Linked DNA regions of Immundisolibacter sp.. Each later gene encodes a partner of the first gene's protein in a complex. Links are inferred from orthologs where the notes say so. Each region holds a gene or a part of one and is shown in the gene's direction. Other genes may lie near its edges. The genes, in order: H5U26_RS01090 and H5U26_RS10845.

Region 1 (6,978 bases):
CCGATCCGCTGCTGGTCGGCATCGAGACCGGCGGCGTGTGGTTGGCGCGCTGGCTGCATGAGCGCCTTGGCGTGAGCGCCCCGCTGGCCAGCCTGGACGCCGGCTTTTACCGCGACGACCTGCGCCTGGGTGGCCTCAAGGGCCAGGTCCGCCCGTCTAACCTGCCGCCCAGCGTCGACGGCCGGCACATCCTGCTGGTCGACGATGTGCTGCACACCGGGCGCACCGTGCAGGCGGCGCTGCGCGAGCTGTTCGACTTCGGCCGCCCGGCCTGCGTGCGCCTGGCGGTGCTGGTCGACCGCGGCGGGCGCGAGCTGCCGGTCTGCGCCGATGCGGTCGGCCTGCGACTGGACGTGCCCCCCGGCCAGCGGCTGCGCCTGAGCGGGCCCGACCCGCTGCACCTCGACCTGGAGGCGGCGTGAGCGAGTTGTCCGGCCTGGCGCAGCGACTGGGCGCCATCCAGTACGACGCGCAGGGCCGCCTGCGCCATCTGCTGACGCTGGAGGGCCTGCGCCGCGAGACGCTGGAGGAGCTGTTCACGCTGGCCGACTCGCTGGTCGAGGTTGGCGCGCGCAGCGTCAAGAACGTGCCGCTGCTGCGCGGCAAGACCGTGGTGCTGCTGTTCTTCGAGGCCTCGACCCGTACCCGCACCACCTTCGAGATCGCCGCCAAGCGGCTGTCGGCCGACGTGGTGACGCTGGACGTGCCGGCCTCGTCCACCTCCAAGGGCGAGAGCCTGCTCGACACCATCGCCAACCTGCAGGCCATGCAGACCGACGCCTTCGTGGTGCGCCACGCCGACAGCGGCGCGGCGCACCTGATCGCCCGTAACGTGGCGCCGCAGGTGGCGGTGGTCAATGCCGGCGACGGCTGCCATGCGCACCCGACGCAGGCGCTGCTGGACCTGTACACGATCCGCCAACGCCGCGGCAGCCTGGCCGGCCTGAAGGTGGCCATCGTCGGCGACGTGCTGCACTCGCGCGTGGCCCGCTCGCAGCTGGCCGGTTTGCACCTGCTGGGCGTCAGCGACATCCGCCTGGTCGGCCCGGCCACGCTGGTGCCGCAGCGCCTGGCGCAACTGGGGGCGCGGGTCTGTCACGACCCGCGCGAGGGCCTGGCCGACGTCGACGTGGTGATGATGCTGCGCCTGCAGCGCGAGCGCATGGCCGGCGGCTTCGTGCCGTCCGATCGCGAGTATTTCGAGCTGTACGGACTCACCGAAACGGCGCTCACGGTGGCCAAACCCGACGCACTGGTGATGCACCCCGGCCCGATCAACCGCGGCGTCGAGATCGCCTCCGCGGTGGCCGACGGCGGGCGCTCGCTGATCCTGCCGCAGGTCACCAACGGCATCGCCATCCGCATGGCGGTGCTGGCGCAGACCGCCGGCCGGGGAGCGGACACCGATGCCTGAGACCACGCGCCTGACCTTGCGCGGCGGGCGGGTCATCAACCCGGCCAGCGGCACCGACGCGCAGCTGGACGTGCACATCGAGGGCGGGCGCATCATCGGCCTTGGCGCGGCGCCGGACAGCGCGCGCGGGCAGATCATCGACGTCGCCGGACATTGGGTGCTGCCCGGGCTGGTGGACCTGTCCGGCCAGGTCGGCAGCCCGGATGCGCTGTCACGCGGCGAGCTGCTGGCCGCGGCGGCCGGCGGCATCACCCAGCTTGCCGTTGCGCCGCGCGTGGATGCGGGCCTGGACAGCCCGGCCGTCATCGGCCGCCTGCGCGACGGCGCGCGGGCGCTCGGCCTGCTGCGCCTGGCGCCGATCGGCGCGCTGACGGCGGGCCTTTGCGGCGAGCAACTGGCCGAGCTTGGCCTGCTGCGGCGCGCCGGCTGCCGGCTGGTCGGCCAGGGTGGCCAGCCCATCGGCGCGCGCGTGCTGCGCCGGGCTTTCGAATATGCGCGCGGGCACGATCTGACGGTGGTGGTCGATGCCGAGGACGCGCAGCTTGCCGCCGGCGGCTGCATGCACGAGGGCGCGGTCAGCGCGCAGCTTGGCCTGACCGGCATTCCGGTTGCCGCCGAGGTGGCGGCGCTGTCGCTGGCCCTGGCGCTGGCCACCACTTGCGACACGCGCATCCACCTGCACGGCCTGTCGAGCGCGGCCGGCGTGGCGTTGTTGCGCGCCGCCAAGGGCGCCGGCCTGCCGGTGACGGCCGACACGCCGATCTGGAACCTGCACTACACGGACCTGGACATCGGCGCCTACGACCCGGCCTTTCACCTGCGCCCGCCGCTGCGTGAGGCCGGCGACCGGGCGGCGCTGCGCGAGGCGCTGGCCGACGGCACGCTGGATGCCGTCTGCTCCGACCACCGGCCGTACGATGGCGAGGCCAAGCGCCAGCCGTTCGCCCGTTGCGCCGCCGGCGTGGCCGGCTTCGAGGCCTTGCTGCCGCTGATCCTGGACCTGGTGCAGGGCGGCGGGCTGCCCCTGCCGCGGGCCCTGGCGGCCGTCACAAGCGGCCCGGCGGCGGTGCTGGGCGACGGCGGGCGCCTGGCGGTTGGGGCCCTGGCCGACCTGTGCGTGGTGGACCCGGGTCGCGCCTGGACGGTGGATGCCAGCACCTGGCACAGCGGCGCGCAGTGCACGCCGGTGTGGGGACGGACGCTGCGCGGCCGGGTGCTGCTGACGCTGCTGGGCGGGCAGGCCGTCTATCGCTTGCAGGAGCCCGCCGATGGCCGGTGAGGCCGGCGCGCCGGGCAGCATCCTGCTGCAGGACGCCATCGTCGACGCCAACGAGGCGCTGCCGGGCGGCCATTACCTGCTGCGCCTGACGGCGCCGGGCATCGCCGCGCGCGCCCGGCCGGGGCAGTTCGTGCACCTGCGCTGCGGGCCGGACCTGCCGATGCGCCGGCCGCTGTCGATTCTGCGTGCCACGGTGCACAGCGGGCAGATCGAGCTGCTGTACAAGGCGGTCGGCGTCGGCACCCGGCAGCTGGCGACGCGCCAGCGCGGCGAGGCGATCAGCGTGCTGGGGCCGATCGGCAGGCCGTTTCGCCCCGATCCGACGCGGCCGCGGGTGCTCGCCATCGGCGGTGGCGTCGGCATGCCGCCGATGCTGTTCCTGGCGCAGACCTTGCGCTCACCCAATCCGGTGCCCTGGCAGCCGCTGCTGCTGCTGGGCTCCGAAGTGGCGTTTCCGTTCCAGCCGCGCCCGTCGGCCATGCTGGTGGACGGCATGCCGCGGGGCATCATCGCCGCCCTGCCGCTGGCCGAGGACTGGGGCATTCCCAGCCGCCTGGCATCCGGGCAGGGCTTTCCCGGTTGCTACGAGGGCCACGTCACGGAACTGGCCGACGCCTATCTGGCGACCCTTGGCGCGGATGTGCTGGCGCAAACCCAGATCGCCGCCTGCGGCCCGACGCCCATGCTGCGCGCCGCCGCGGCGGTGGCCGCCCGCTATGGGTTGCCGGCGCAGCTGTGCCTGGAAGAGCATATGGCCTGCGGCGTGGGCGGCTGCGCAGGTTGCGTGGTCGAACTGGCGACGCCCGATGGACCGGCCATGGCGCGGGTCTGTGTGGACGGACCGGTGTTCGATGCCGCAGCGGTCTATCCGGACCTTTACACCGCCGGCGCCTGAGCCGCTCGCCGCGGCCCGCCCGGCGAATCAACCTTTACATCACAGGAGCAGCCCCATGCCCGGCAAAGATGTCACCCTCAAAACCAGCGACGGCCAGTTTTCGGCTTACCTGGCCACCGCCTCCGGCAAGCCGGCCGGCAGCGTGGTCGTCATCCAGGAGATTTTTGGGGTCAACAGTCACATCCGTTCGGTGTGCGACCGCCTTGCAGCGGCCGGCTTCAACGCCCTGGCGCCGGATCTGTTCCACCGCAGTGAGCCGGGCGTGCAGCTGGGCTACGAGCAGGCCGACTTCGGTCGCGGCTTCGAGCTGATGCAGGCGCTCGACCACACCAAGGCGCTGGCCGACATCGATGCCTGCATCGCCGATTGTCGCGCCCACGGCGGCAAGGTGGCGGTGCTGGGCTTCTGCATGGGCGGCCTGCTGGCCTACCGCAGCGCGGCCAACCTGCAGCCGGACGCGGCGGTGGCCTACTACGGCGGCGGCATCGCCAACTTCCTGGACGAGGCCGGCAACATCCGCTGCCCGATCCAGTTTCACTTCGGCGAGAAAGACCATTTCATACCCATGACGGACGTCGACAAGCTGCGCGCCGCCATCGCCGGACTGAAGGAAACGGAAGTGCACGTGTACCCGGCCGATCACGGCTTCAACTGCGACCAGCGCGCCAGCTACGACGCGGCGGCGGCCAGTCTGGCCTGGCAGCGCAGCCTGGATTTCCTGCGCCGGCACCTGGGCTGAATTGTTACGGCCTGTCGCCGAACTGAAACAATGCTATCGCCCAATACGCGCCTCGATAGACCAGGCGGGCATCCATGCCTATACGCATCCTCATCGTCGAAGACGAGCCGGCCATCTGCGAGATGCTCACCTTCGCGCTGGCCGACAGCGGCTACCGCTGCGATGTGGCCGGCGACGTGCGCCGCGCCCGTGCCCTAGTCGCGGACAGCAATCCCGACCTGGTGGTGCTGGACTGGATGCTGCCCGGCCAGAGCGGCATCGAGTTCGCGCGCGAGCTCAAGCGCGACGCCGCTACCCGAGACATCCCGGTCATCATGCTGACTGCCCGCACGCAGGAAGCCGACGTGGTCACCGGCCTGGATGCCGGGGCCGACGACTACATCACCAAACCCTTCTCGCCGCGCGAACTGGCCGCGCGCATCAAGGCCGTGCTGCGCCGCGCCGCACCGCATGCGGCCGGCGAGGAGCTGGCCGTGGACGGACTGCGGCTGGACCCGGTGGGTCACCGCGTGCTGCACGGTGACGGTGAACTGAAAGTCGGCCCGACCGAGTTTCGCCTGCTGCAGTTCCTGATGGGCCACCCGGACCGGGTATACAGTCGCGGCCAGCTCATCGACCAGGTGTGGGGTCGCAATGTGTATATCGAGGAACGCACCGTGGACGTGCACGTACGGCGCCTGCGCGAGGCACTGTTGCCGGCCGGCAAGGACCGGCTGATCCAGACCGTGCGCGGAGCCGGCTACCGGCTGTCCGCCAAAGACTGAGCCGGTGATTCGCGGCGCGGTGGCCGAGACCGCCCTCGGCGGCGGGCTGCTGGCCGGTGGTGCGCTGCTGGGCTGGATGGCGGGCGATGCCGGCACCGGTGCCGGCCTGGGTCTTTTGATCTACATCGCCTGGCACATTCGCAACATCCTGCGCCTGATGGCCCGTCTGGGCAGCGATGCGGACACGCCCGAGTCGGTGGGCCTGTGGGGCGAGCTGTTCGAGCGCCTGCACCGGTCACGGCGCGAAGCGACGGCCGCCCAGCGCCGTCTTGCGCAGATCGTGCAGCGCTTCGAGGAGTCCAGCGCCGCCCTGCCCGATGCGGCCGTGTTGCTGGGCGAGGATGGCCGCATCGACTGGTGCAACGAGGCCGCGCAGCGCCTGCTGGGCCTGCGCACGCCGCGCGACCTTGGCCAGCGCATCACCAATGTCGTGCGCCACCCGGCCTTTGCACGGTATTTCAGCGGCGAGGGCGAGCGCGCGGCCGGCATGGAGTTCCCGGCGCCGCAGGGCGACGACCTCATGCTGCACGCCCAGATCGTCAGCTTCGGCCAGGGCCGCCGGCTGCTGGTGGTGCGCGACGTCACGCAGGTGCGGCGACTGGAACAAGTCCGGCGGGACTTCGTCGCCAACGCCTCGCACGAGCTGCGCACCCCCCTGACGGTGGTTTATGGCTTCCTGGAGACGCTGGCGCGGGACGGTGCGGCAGTGCCCGAACGCTGGCGCCGCCCGTTCGACCTGATGACCCAGCAGACGCTGCGCATGCAGCGCATCATCGACGACATGCTGATGCTGGCGCAGCTGGAAGGTGACGGCGGCCACAGCGCGGACAGCGACGTCAACGTTCCGAACCTGCTGCAGCTGATCCGCAGCGAGGCGATCGCGCTCAGCGGCAGCCGACGGCACCGGATAGACATCGACGCCGACCCGGGCCTGTGGCTGCGCGGCAACGAATCCGAGCTGCGCAGCGCCTTCTCCAACCTGGTCGGCAACGCCGTGCAGCACACGCCCGACGGTAGCACGATCACCATTCGCTGGCGGCTGCAGGACGACCGACCGGTGCTGGAGGTGCAGGACAACGGCGAGGGCATCGCCGCCGAGCACCTGCCGCGTTTGTCGGAGCGCTTCTACCGGGTCGACGCCAGCCGCTCACGGGCCAAGGGCGGCACCGGCCTGGGTCTGGCCATCGTCAAGCATGCCCTGGCACGGCACGAGGCCGAACTGCGCATCCGCAGCCAGGTGGGTCAGGGCAGCACCTTCAGCTGCGTGTTTGCGCCTGCGCTGAGCCGGCGCGTGGCCACCGGCCCCGCTGTAACGAACGCACCCCATCTGTAACTTGTTTGTCATAGATCACTGTGACACTTGCGCGGCTTCTCGAGCCGGCAGCGTGCCGGTCGTCTCGGCCGGACCCCTGACGGGCCGGCTTCCGCAGGGTGGCGAGTGCGCCGCCCGCCTCGCACAGGGAGATTTCGAACATGCGTCACACGCGTCTTGCCACTGCCCGCACCGCACGCCTGTGCGGCGGCCTGTTGCTCGCCGCCGTCGTCCCGGCCCATGCGGCGGTCGATGCCAAGCTGCTCGACATGCTGCTGGCCAACGGCTCGATCACCGCAGCCCAGCACGCCGAACTGTCCGCCGATCTGGCGCGCGAGACGAAAGCCGCCGAGCGCACCGCCAGCAAGCAGGTCAAGTCGGAAGAGATGACCGCGCTGCAGCAGAAGCTCGCCTGGGCCATGAACACCCAGCTCAAGGGCGACGTGCGCGTGCGCTACGAGAACATCCACATCGAGGACGAGCCCGACAACGGCCGTGACAGGGACCGCCAGCGCATCCGCGCCCGCCTCGGCGCCTTCACGCAGGTCAATCCCGAGGTCGAGGCCGGCATCCAG
Region 2 (6,748 bases), on another replicon or contig:
CCAGCGGCAAAACGGTCCAGCAGGCGGTGGATTCGCTGGGCCAGGTGGCCGAAGGCGTGGTCACGGCGCGGGGCGTGCAGCGTCTGGCGGCACGGCTGGGCGTCAATATGCCGATCTGCAACGCCGTCTACCGGGTACTTCATGAACAGAAGGACGTGCGTGAGGCCGTGCAGGAACTGCTGGCACGGGAGCCATCGGCCGAGTTGTAGGGAAACGTGAGGGGTTTTTGGCAGGAGCGCCTTTGGGCGCGAAGACCTGCCCCGAGCGCGCCATCAATAACGGCGTTTGTCGTTCGCCAGCGGCACCGCTGACCTCGGTTCAGCCCGACGGACCCTCACCATCGAAGCCCTGCTGGCGCCAGGCCTCGAACACCGCCACCGCCACGGCATTGGAAAGATTCAGGCTGCGGTTGCCGGGCCGCATCGGCAGGCGCAGCACCTGCTCGGCCGGCAGGCGATGCAGCACCTCGGCCGGCAGACCACAGGTCTCGGAGCCGAACAGCAGCGCGTCGCCCGGTCGGTAGGCCACGTCGCTGTACAGCCGCCGGCCGCGGGTGCTGAAGGCCCACAGGCGCGGCGCGGCAAGACCTTGCAGGCAACTTTCCAGATCCGCGTGGCGCTGCACCGTGGCGTACTCGTGGTAGTCCAGCCCGGCGCGGCGCAGGCGCGCATCGTCCGGCTCGAAGCCGAGCGGTTCGACCAGGTGCAGCGCGGCGCCGGTGTTGGCGCACAGCCTTATGATGTTGCCGGTGTTGGGCGGGATTTGCGGTGACAAGAGGATGACGTGGAACACGGGTCAGGCACGATGAGCGATGCGGGGCTGTTGCGGACCGAACTGTGCGGACTGAGTCTGCGCACGCCGCTGGTGCTGCTGTCCGGCTGTGTCGGTTTCGGGCAGGAATATACCCGCGTGGCCGGCTTCAGCCACCGCGACGTGGGCCTGGTGGTGCTCAAGGGCACCACGCTGGAACCACGCCTGGGCAATGCCCCGCACCGCCTGGCCGAGACCCCGGCCGGCATGCTAAACGCCATCGGTCTGCAGAACCCGGGCGCGCGGGCGGTAGTGCGCGACATCCTGCCGCGGCTGGACTTCTCGGGAACCCTGTTCGCGGCCAATGTGTCCGGCGCCACGGTGGAGGAGTACGCGGAAGTCACGCGCATCTTCGACGACTCGCCGGTGGCGGCCATCGAGCTGAACATCTCCTGTCCCAACGTGAAGGCCGGCGGCGTGCAGTTCGGCAACGATCCGCAGATGTCGGCACGCGTGGTGGAGGCTTGTCGAAGAATGACGCGCAAGCCACTGATAACAAAGCTCTCACCAAACCAGACCGACATCGCCGAGAACGCCCGCCGCTGCATCGAGGCCGGTACCGATGCCTTCGCCGCCATCAACACCCTGCAGGGGATGGCAATCGACCTGGGGCAGCGCCGCCCGGTGCTCGGCAACCGCCAGGGCGGTCTGTCCGGTCCGGCCATCAAGCCGATCGCGCTGCTGAAGGTGCGTCAGGTGTACGAGGTCGCGGCAAAGCATGGCGTGCCGATCATCGGCCAGGGCGGGGTCGCCTGTGCCGACGATGCGCTCGAGTTCCTGTTGGCCGGGGCGAGCGCGGTCGGCGTCGGCACGGCGCTGTTCTATGACCCGCTGATCTGTCCGACCATCAACCAGGGCATTGCCGACTACCTGCGTCGGCACGACCATCACAACGTGAGCGCGCTGGTCGGCGCGCTGGCCTGGTAAATCCGTCAGCGGCCGGCCCGGCACAGTGCCCACACGTCGACCCTCGCCACACCGGCGCGCTTGAGGGCCAGCGCCAGCGCGCCGGCCGTGGCGCCGGTGGTCATCACATCGTCCACCACGGCCACGTGGCTCACGGCGGGCGGCTTTTGCACGGCGAACGCACCGCGCACGTTGCGCCGCCGGTCGGCCAGCGCAAGTCCGGTTTGCGGCGCCGTGGCGCGTATGCGCCGGCAGGCGTGGGCGTCGACCGGGATGCCCAGTCGCCGGCCGGCCTCGCGGGCGATGGCCTGCGCCTGGTCGTAGCCGCGCTGGCGCAGGCGCCGGTCGTGCAGCGGCACCGGAATCAACAGTTCGGGCCGTTCCCAGTGTCCGGACTGGGCGGCCTTGGCAAGCAGGGCGCCGGTCAGGCGGGCAAGACCCAGCCGGCGGCCGAACTTGAGGCGCTGCACCAGGCGGTCGAGCGGGGCGGCGTAGTGAAACGCCGCGTGAGCACGGTCCTGCGGTGGCGGGTGACGCAGGCAGCGGCCGCACACGCCGGCCACCGGCAGCGGCTGTGCACAGCGCTCGCAGGCCCGGCCCAGATACGGCAGCTCACCGCGACACGCGTCGCACAGCGGCAGGCGCTCACTGCCGGCTGCGCCGCACAGCGTGCACTGCGGCGGCAGCAGCCAGGCGAGCAGGGCGTCGAGATGTTCGTCAACTTTGGGGTTCATGTCAGGTTGACACAGTGGCGTTCACGGCTATTCTGAATGCCGCCGCCGCGGGCGGCTCGTGTCCTGCACCGTTTCCGGAGTCCGCCCTTGACCGCCATTCGTCACGACTGGACGCGCGCCCAGATTCGCGCCCTGTTCGAGCTGCCGTTCAGCGACCTGCTGCACCGCGCGCAGACCACGCACCGCGCCCATTTCGATCCCAACACCGTGCAGGTCAGCACGCTGCTGAGCATCAAGACCGGCGCCTGTCCGGAGGACTGCGGCTACTGCCCGCAAAGCGCGCACCACGAGGCCGACCTGCAGCGCGAGGCGCTGCTGGACGTGGATGCCGTGGTCGCCGCCGCGCGCGCCGCGCGCGATGCGGGGGCCAGCCGCTTCTGCATGGGCGCCGCCTGGCGCAGCCCGCGCGAGAAGGATTTCGTGCGCGTGCTGGACATGGTGCGGCAGGTCAAGGCGCTGGGCCTCGAGACCTGCGTGACGCTGGGCATGCTCGGTGGCGACCAGGCGCCGCGCCTGAAGGCCGCCGGCCTGGACTACTACAACCACAACCTGGACACCTCGCCCGAGTTCTACGGCCAAATCATCACCACCCGCACCTTCCAGGACCGCCTGGACACCCTGCAGCAGGTGCGCGATGCCGGGCTGAACGTGTGCTGCGGCGGCATCGTCGGCATGGGCGAGGCACGCGAGGACCGGGTCGGCCTGCTCGAATCCCTGGCCACCCTGCCCGAGCACCCGCAAAGCGTGCCGATCAACTATCTGGTGCAGGTGGCCGGCACGCCGCTGGCCGGCACGCCGGCGCTCGAGCCGCTGGAGTTCGTGCGCACCATCGCCGTGGCGCGGATCCTGATGCCGGCCTCGGTGGTGCGCCTGTCGGCCGGCCGCGAGAGCATGGACGACGCCCTGCAGGCGCTGTGTTTCCTGGCCGGTGCCAACTCGATCTTCTACGGCGACAAGCTGCTGACCACCGGCAACCCGGCGGCCGAGCGCGACCGCGCGCTGTTCGCGACACTGGGCATCAACGCCGCGGAGCCGGCCGTGCGCTGCGCCGCGCCAGCCGCGCCGGCAGCCGGTTTGACCGACGTCGCGGTCGCTGCCGGCGGGTGAGCTTCGATCTGGAAGCGGGCCTTGCAGCCCGCCGCGCCGCGGGTCTGTACCGCGAGCGGCGGATTGCGCAGTCGCCGCAGTCGCCGCTTCGCAAATTTCCCGGCGGCGAACTGCTGACCTTCTGCAGCAACGATTACCTGGGTCTTGCCAATCACCCGGCGGTGGCCGCCGCGCTGGTCCGTGGCGCGCAGCAGTGGGGAGTCGGCGCCGGTGCCTCGCACCTGCTGGCCGGCCACACGGCGGCTCACCATGCGCTGGAAGAGGAGCTCGCCGCGGCCGTCGGCCGGCCGCGAGCCTTGCTGTTCTCGACCGGCTACATGGCCAATCTGGGCGTGCTGGGCGCGCTGCTCGACCGCCAGTCGGCGGTGTTCTCGGACCAGCTCAACCACGCCTCGCTGATCGACGCGGCGCGCCTGTGTCAGGCGCGGGTGAGCGTTTATCGGCACGGCGACGCGCCGCATCTGGCCGAGCAGCTGGCGGCCGATGGCGCGCCGCGCCGGCTGGTCATCACCGACGGCGTGTTCAGTATGGATGGCGATCTGGCGCCGCTGGTCGAACTGGCGACCCTGGCGCAGCAGAGCAAGGCCTGGCTGATGGTCGACGACGCGCACGGCTTTGGCGTGCTGGGGCCGGGCGGCGCCGGCAGCGTGGCGCAGGCGGGCCTGGACGGCGCCGCGGTGCCGGTGCTGATGGGCACGCTCGGCAAGGCGCTGGGCTGTTTCGGTGCCTTCGTGGCCGGCAGTGAGGCGTTGATCGAGACGCTGATCCAGCACGCCCGCAGCTATATCTACACCACCGCCCTGCCGCCGGCGCTGGCCGAGGCCACGCGCGCCGCCCTGCGCCTGGCGCGGGTCGAGTCCTGGCGGCGCGAGAAGGTGCAGGCGCTGGTGGCGCGGTTCCGCGCCGGAGCCGGCCAGCTCGGCCTGCCACTGCTCGAATCGACCACGCCCATCCAGCCGCTGATCGCCGGCAGTGCGCAGCGAGCGCTGGCCTGGAGCGCGCACCTGGAGCGGCTCGGCCTGCTGGTGCCGGCGGTGCGCCCGCCCACGGTGCCTGAGGGCACGGCGCGCTTGCGCATCGTGCTCACCGCCGCCCACGAGGAGGCGCAGGTGGATCGCCTGCTGGACGCGCTGGCTGGCTTGCCGGACCGGGCATGAGCGCTGGCGCGCCATGAGTCGCGATGCTGAGGCCGAATTTCGCCTCGACACGCGCCGGGTGCGCCGGGCCTTCGATAGGGTCGCGGCGGGCTACGAGACCCGCGCTGTGCTGCAGCGAACGGTCGAGGCGCATTGCCTCTCGCGGCTGGACCTGGTGCGCCTCGCGCCGCAGTCGATTCTCGATCTGGGCTGCGGGCCGGGGGTCGCCGGACGGGCACTCCTGAAACGCTACCGGGGCGCGCAGGTCACGGGGGTCGACTTTGCCCCGGCCATGCTGCGCGTGGCGCGCCAGCGGCGGCGCTGGTTTTCGGCGCAGCGCTTCGTGTGCGCGGCCGCGCAGGCGCTGCCGCTGGCACCCGACAGCGTGGACCTGGTGTTCAGCAACCTGACCGTGCAGTGGTGCAACGACCCGGCCGCCGTGCTGGCGGAGGTGTGGCGCGTGCTGCGGCCCGGCGGGCTGTTCATGTTCACCAGCCTGGGCCCGGACACGCTCAGGGAGCTGCGCGCGGCCTGGCGGGCGGTGGACGGCGCCACGCACGTGAGTGCCTTCATCGACATGCACGACCTGGGCGATGCGCTGGGCCGCAGTGGCTTCGAACAGCCGGTGCTGGACGTGGAGCGGTTCTGTCTCACCTATGCGGACGTGCGCGCCCTGGCGGTGGACCTGAAATCCATCGGCGCCGGCAACGTCACAGCCGGCCGGCGCCGCCAGCTCACCGGCCGGGCGGCCTGGTCGGCCATGGAAGCGGCTTACGAAGCGTCTCGCAGCGAAGGTCGCCTGCCGGCCACCTACGAGGTGATCTATGCGCACGCCTGGAAGCCGCTGGTGTTACGGCGCCATGATCCGCAGGCACCCCAGCCGCTGAGATTTCATCCGCCGCGTCGTGGGCGCGCATGAGCAGGGGATTTTTCGTCACCGGCACCGACACCGGGGTCGGCAAGACCCGCGTCTCGGCCGGCCTGATCGCGGTGCTGCGCCAGCAGGGTCTGCGCGTGGCCGGAATGAAGCCGGTGGCCAGTGGCTGCGCCGCCACGCCGGCGGGCCTGCGCAATGACGATGCGCTGGCCTTGATCGGCGCGAGCGGTGGCGATTGGCCCTATGAGTGGGTCAATCCCTATGCCTTCGCGCCCCCCATTGCGCCGCATCTGGCGGCGGCGGACGTGGGATCGACGATCCGCTTCGCGGTAATCGAGCAGGCCTTCGGTCAACTGGCCGCGCAGTCCGACTGCGTCGTCGTGGAAGGCGTCGGCGGCTGGCGGGTGCCGCTCGGGCCGGACGGCGATGTGGCGGATCTGGCCATGGGCCTGCAGCTGCCGGTGGTACTGGTGGTCGGCCTGCGGCTGGGCTGCCTGAATCATGCCGCCCTGACGGCGGCCGACATCCGCCGTTGTGGTCTGCCACTGGCCGGCTGGGTGGGGAATGCGATCGAGACCGGTTTTGAGCGCCTGGATGACAACCTGAAGGCCCTGGGCGACAGCCTGGCGGCACCCTGTCTGGGCGTGCTCCGCCACGCTGCCGCGGCCACGCCGGCCAGCGTCGCCCGGGATTTGCGCGCGCCGCCGATTGGTTCCTGATGCCTGTGAACGAGCCACCTTCCAGGCCGCTTCGGCTTGTCAGGGGGTAGCGGCCGCGGGTAGTATTCGCGCGGCTTTTTGTCGCAGGTGCGCTACGCATTCCAGCGGCGGCGCGGGTTACCCGCCCGGACGGTGCAGCAGGAGGTGGCGGTGGCGCTGCGCATGCAGCAGACGCGGGACGGCACTTGGCGTTTCGAGCTGCTTCCGAACCGATCCAGCTCCTGGACGCAGACCAGGCGCTTTCTGATGGTGATCGCGCTGCTCGATGGCCTGATCGCCCTGCTGTTTGCCTGGCAGGGTCTGTGGCTGGTTTTGCCCTTCAGCGGGCTTGAGGTGGCGGCCCTCGGGGCTGGCCTGTATTGCTGCTCGCGGGCCACGTATCGGCGCGAGCTGATTCTGGTTGAGGGGGAACGGGTCGTCGTGTTGCGCGGCGGTGAACGGGTCGAGTGTCGCGACGAG

Evidence for each region.
Region 2: the proteins of H5U26_RS01090 (region 1) and H5U26_RS10845 are in contact, whole or in part, in a crystal structure (PDB 5UE9), measured with the Lactococcus lactis proteins. The link is inferred for Immundisolibacter sp. from one-to-one orthologs. Residues at the interface, in WP_023189152.1 of Lactococcus lactis: Leu4, Gln5, Ala47, Ser48, Met49, Leu50, Leu51, Arg52, Arg53, Met95, Leu98, Arg223, Met224, Ala225, Cys226, Ile228, Gly229, Ala230, Cys231, Tyr232, Ala233, Val235, Glu236, His237, Asn243, His244, Ala245, Lys247, Glu250; in WP_025017116.1 of Lactococcus lactis: Gly25, Phe27, Phe29, Glu32, Tyr33, Lys35, Tyr36, Lys48, Phe56, Thr60, Pro61, Arg62, Val63, Ala64, Glu65, Thr66, Ala67, Ser68, Gly69, Met70, Ile74, Gln77, Pro223, Glu251, Phe274, Ala275, Pro277, Phe278.

The regions. Positions count from the first base shown.
Region 1 is NZ_JACIZD010000001.1:223,331-230,308, reverse strand. The notes cover bases 1,636-4,635. They hold H5U26_RS01090 (dihydroorotate dehydrogenase electron transfer subunit), read left to right. Parts: upstream 1,636-2,682; coding sequence 2,683-3,588; downstream 3,589-4,635. Other genes in these bases: phoB (phosphate regulon transcriptional regulator PhoB), read left to right, coding at 4,402-4,635; H5U26_RS01085 (dienelactone hydrolase family protein), read left to right, coding at 3,644-4,327; H5U26_RS01095 (amidohydrolase family protein), read left to right, coding at 1,636-2,693. Outside these bases: bifunctional pyr operon transcriptional regulator/uracil phosphoribosyltransferase PyrR, read left to right, coding at 1-422; H5U26_RS01100 (aspartate carbamoyltransferase catalytic subunit), read left to right, coding at 428-1,414; more of H5U26_RS01095, read left to right, coding at 1,407-1,635; more of phoB, read left to right, coding at 4,636-5,091; phosphate regulon sensor histidine kinase PhoR, read left to right, coding at 5,096-6,424; H5U26_RS01070 (putative porin), read left to right, coding at 6,565-6,978.
Region 2 is NZ_JACIZD010000009.1:66,028-72,775, forward strand. The notes cover bases 1-2,770. They hold H5U26_RS10845 (dihydroorotate dehydrogenase), read left to right. Parts: upstream 1-804; coding sequence 805-1,737; downstream 1,738-2,770. Other genes in these bases: H5U26_RS10835 (NAD(P)H-dependent glycerol-3-phosphate dehydrogenase), read left to right, coding at 1-209; H5U26_RS10840 (tRNA (cytidine(34)-2'-O)-methyltransferase), read right to left, coding at 319-792; H5U26_RS10850 (ComF family protein), read right to left, coding at 1,743-2,450; bioB (biotin synthase BioB), read left to right, coding at 2,487-2,770. In the rest of the region: more of bioB, read left to right, coding at 2,771-3,557; bioF (8-amino-7-oxononanoate synthase), read left to right, coding at 3,554-4,714; malonyl-ACP O-methyltransferase BioC, read left to right, coding at 4,728-5,612; bioD (dethiobiotin synthase), read left to right, coding at 5,609-6,289; H5U26_RS10875 (DUF2244 domain-containing protein), read left to right, coding at 6,440-6,748.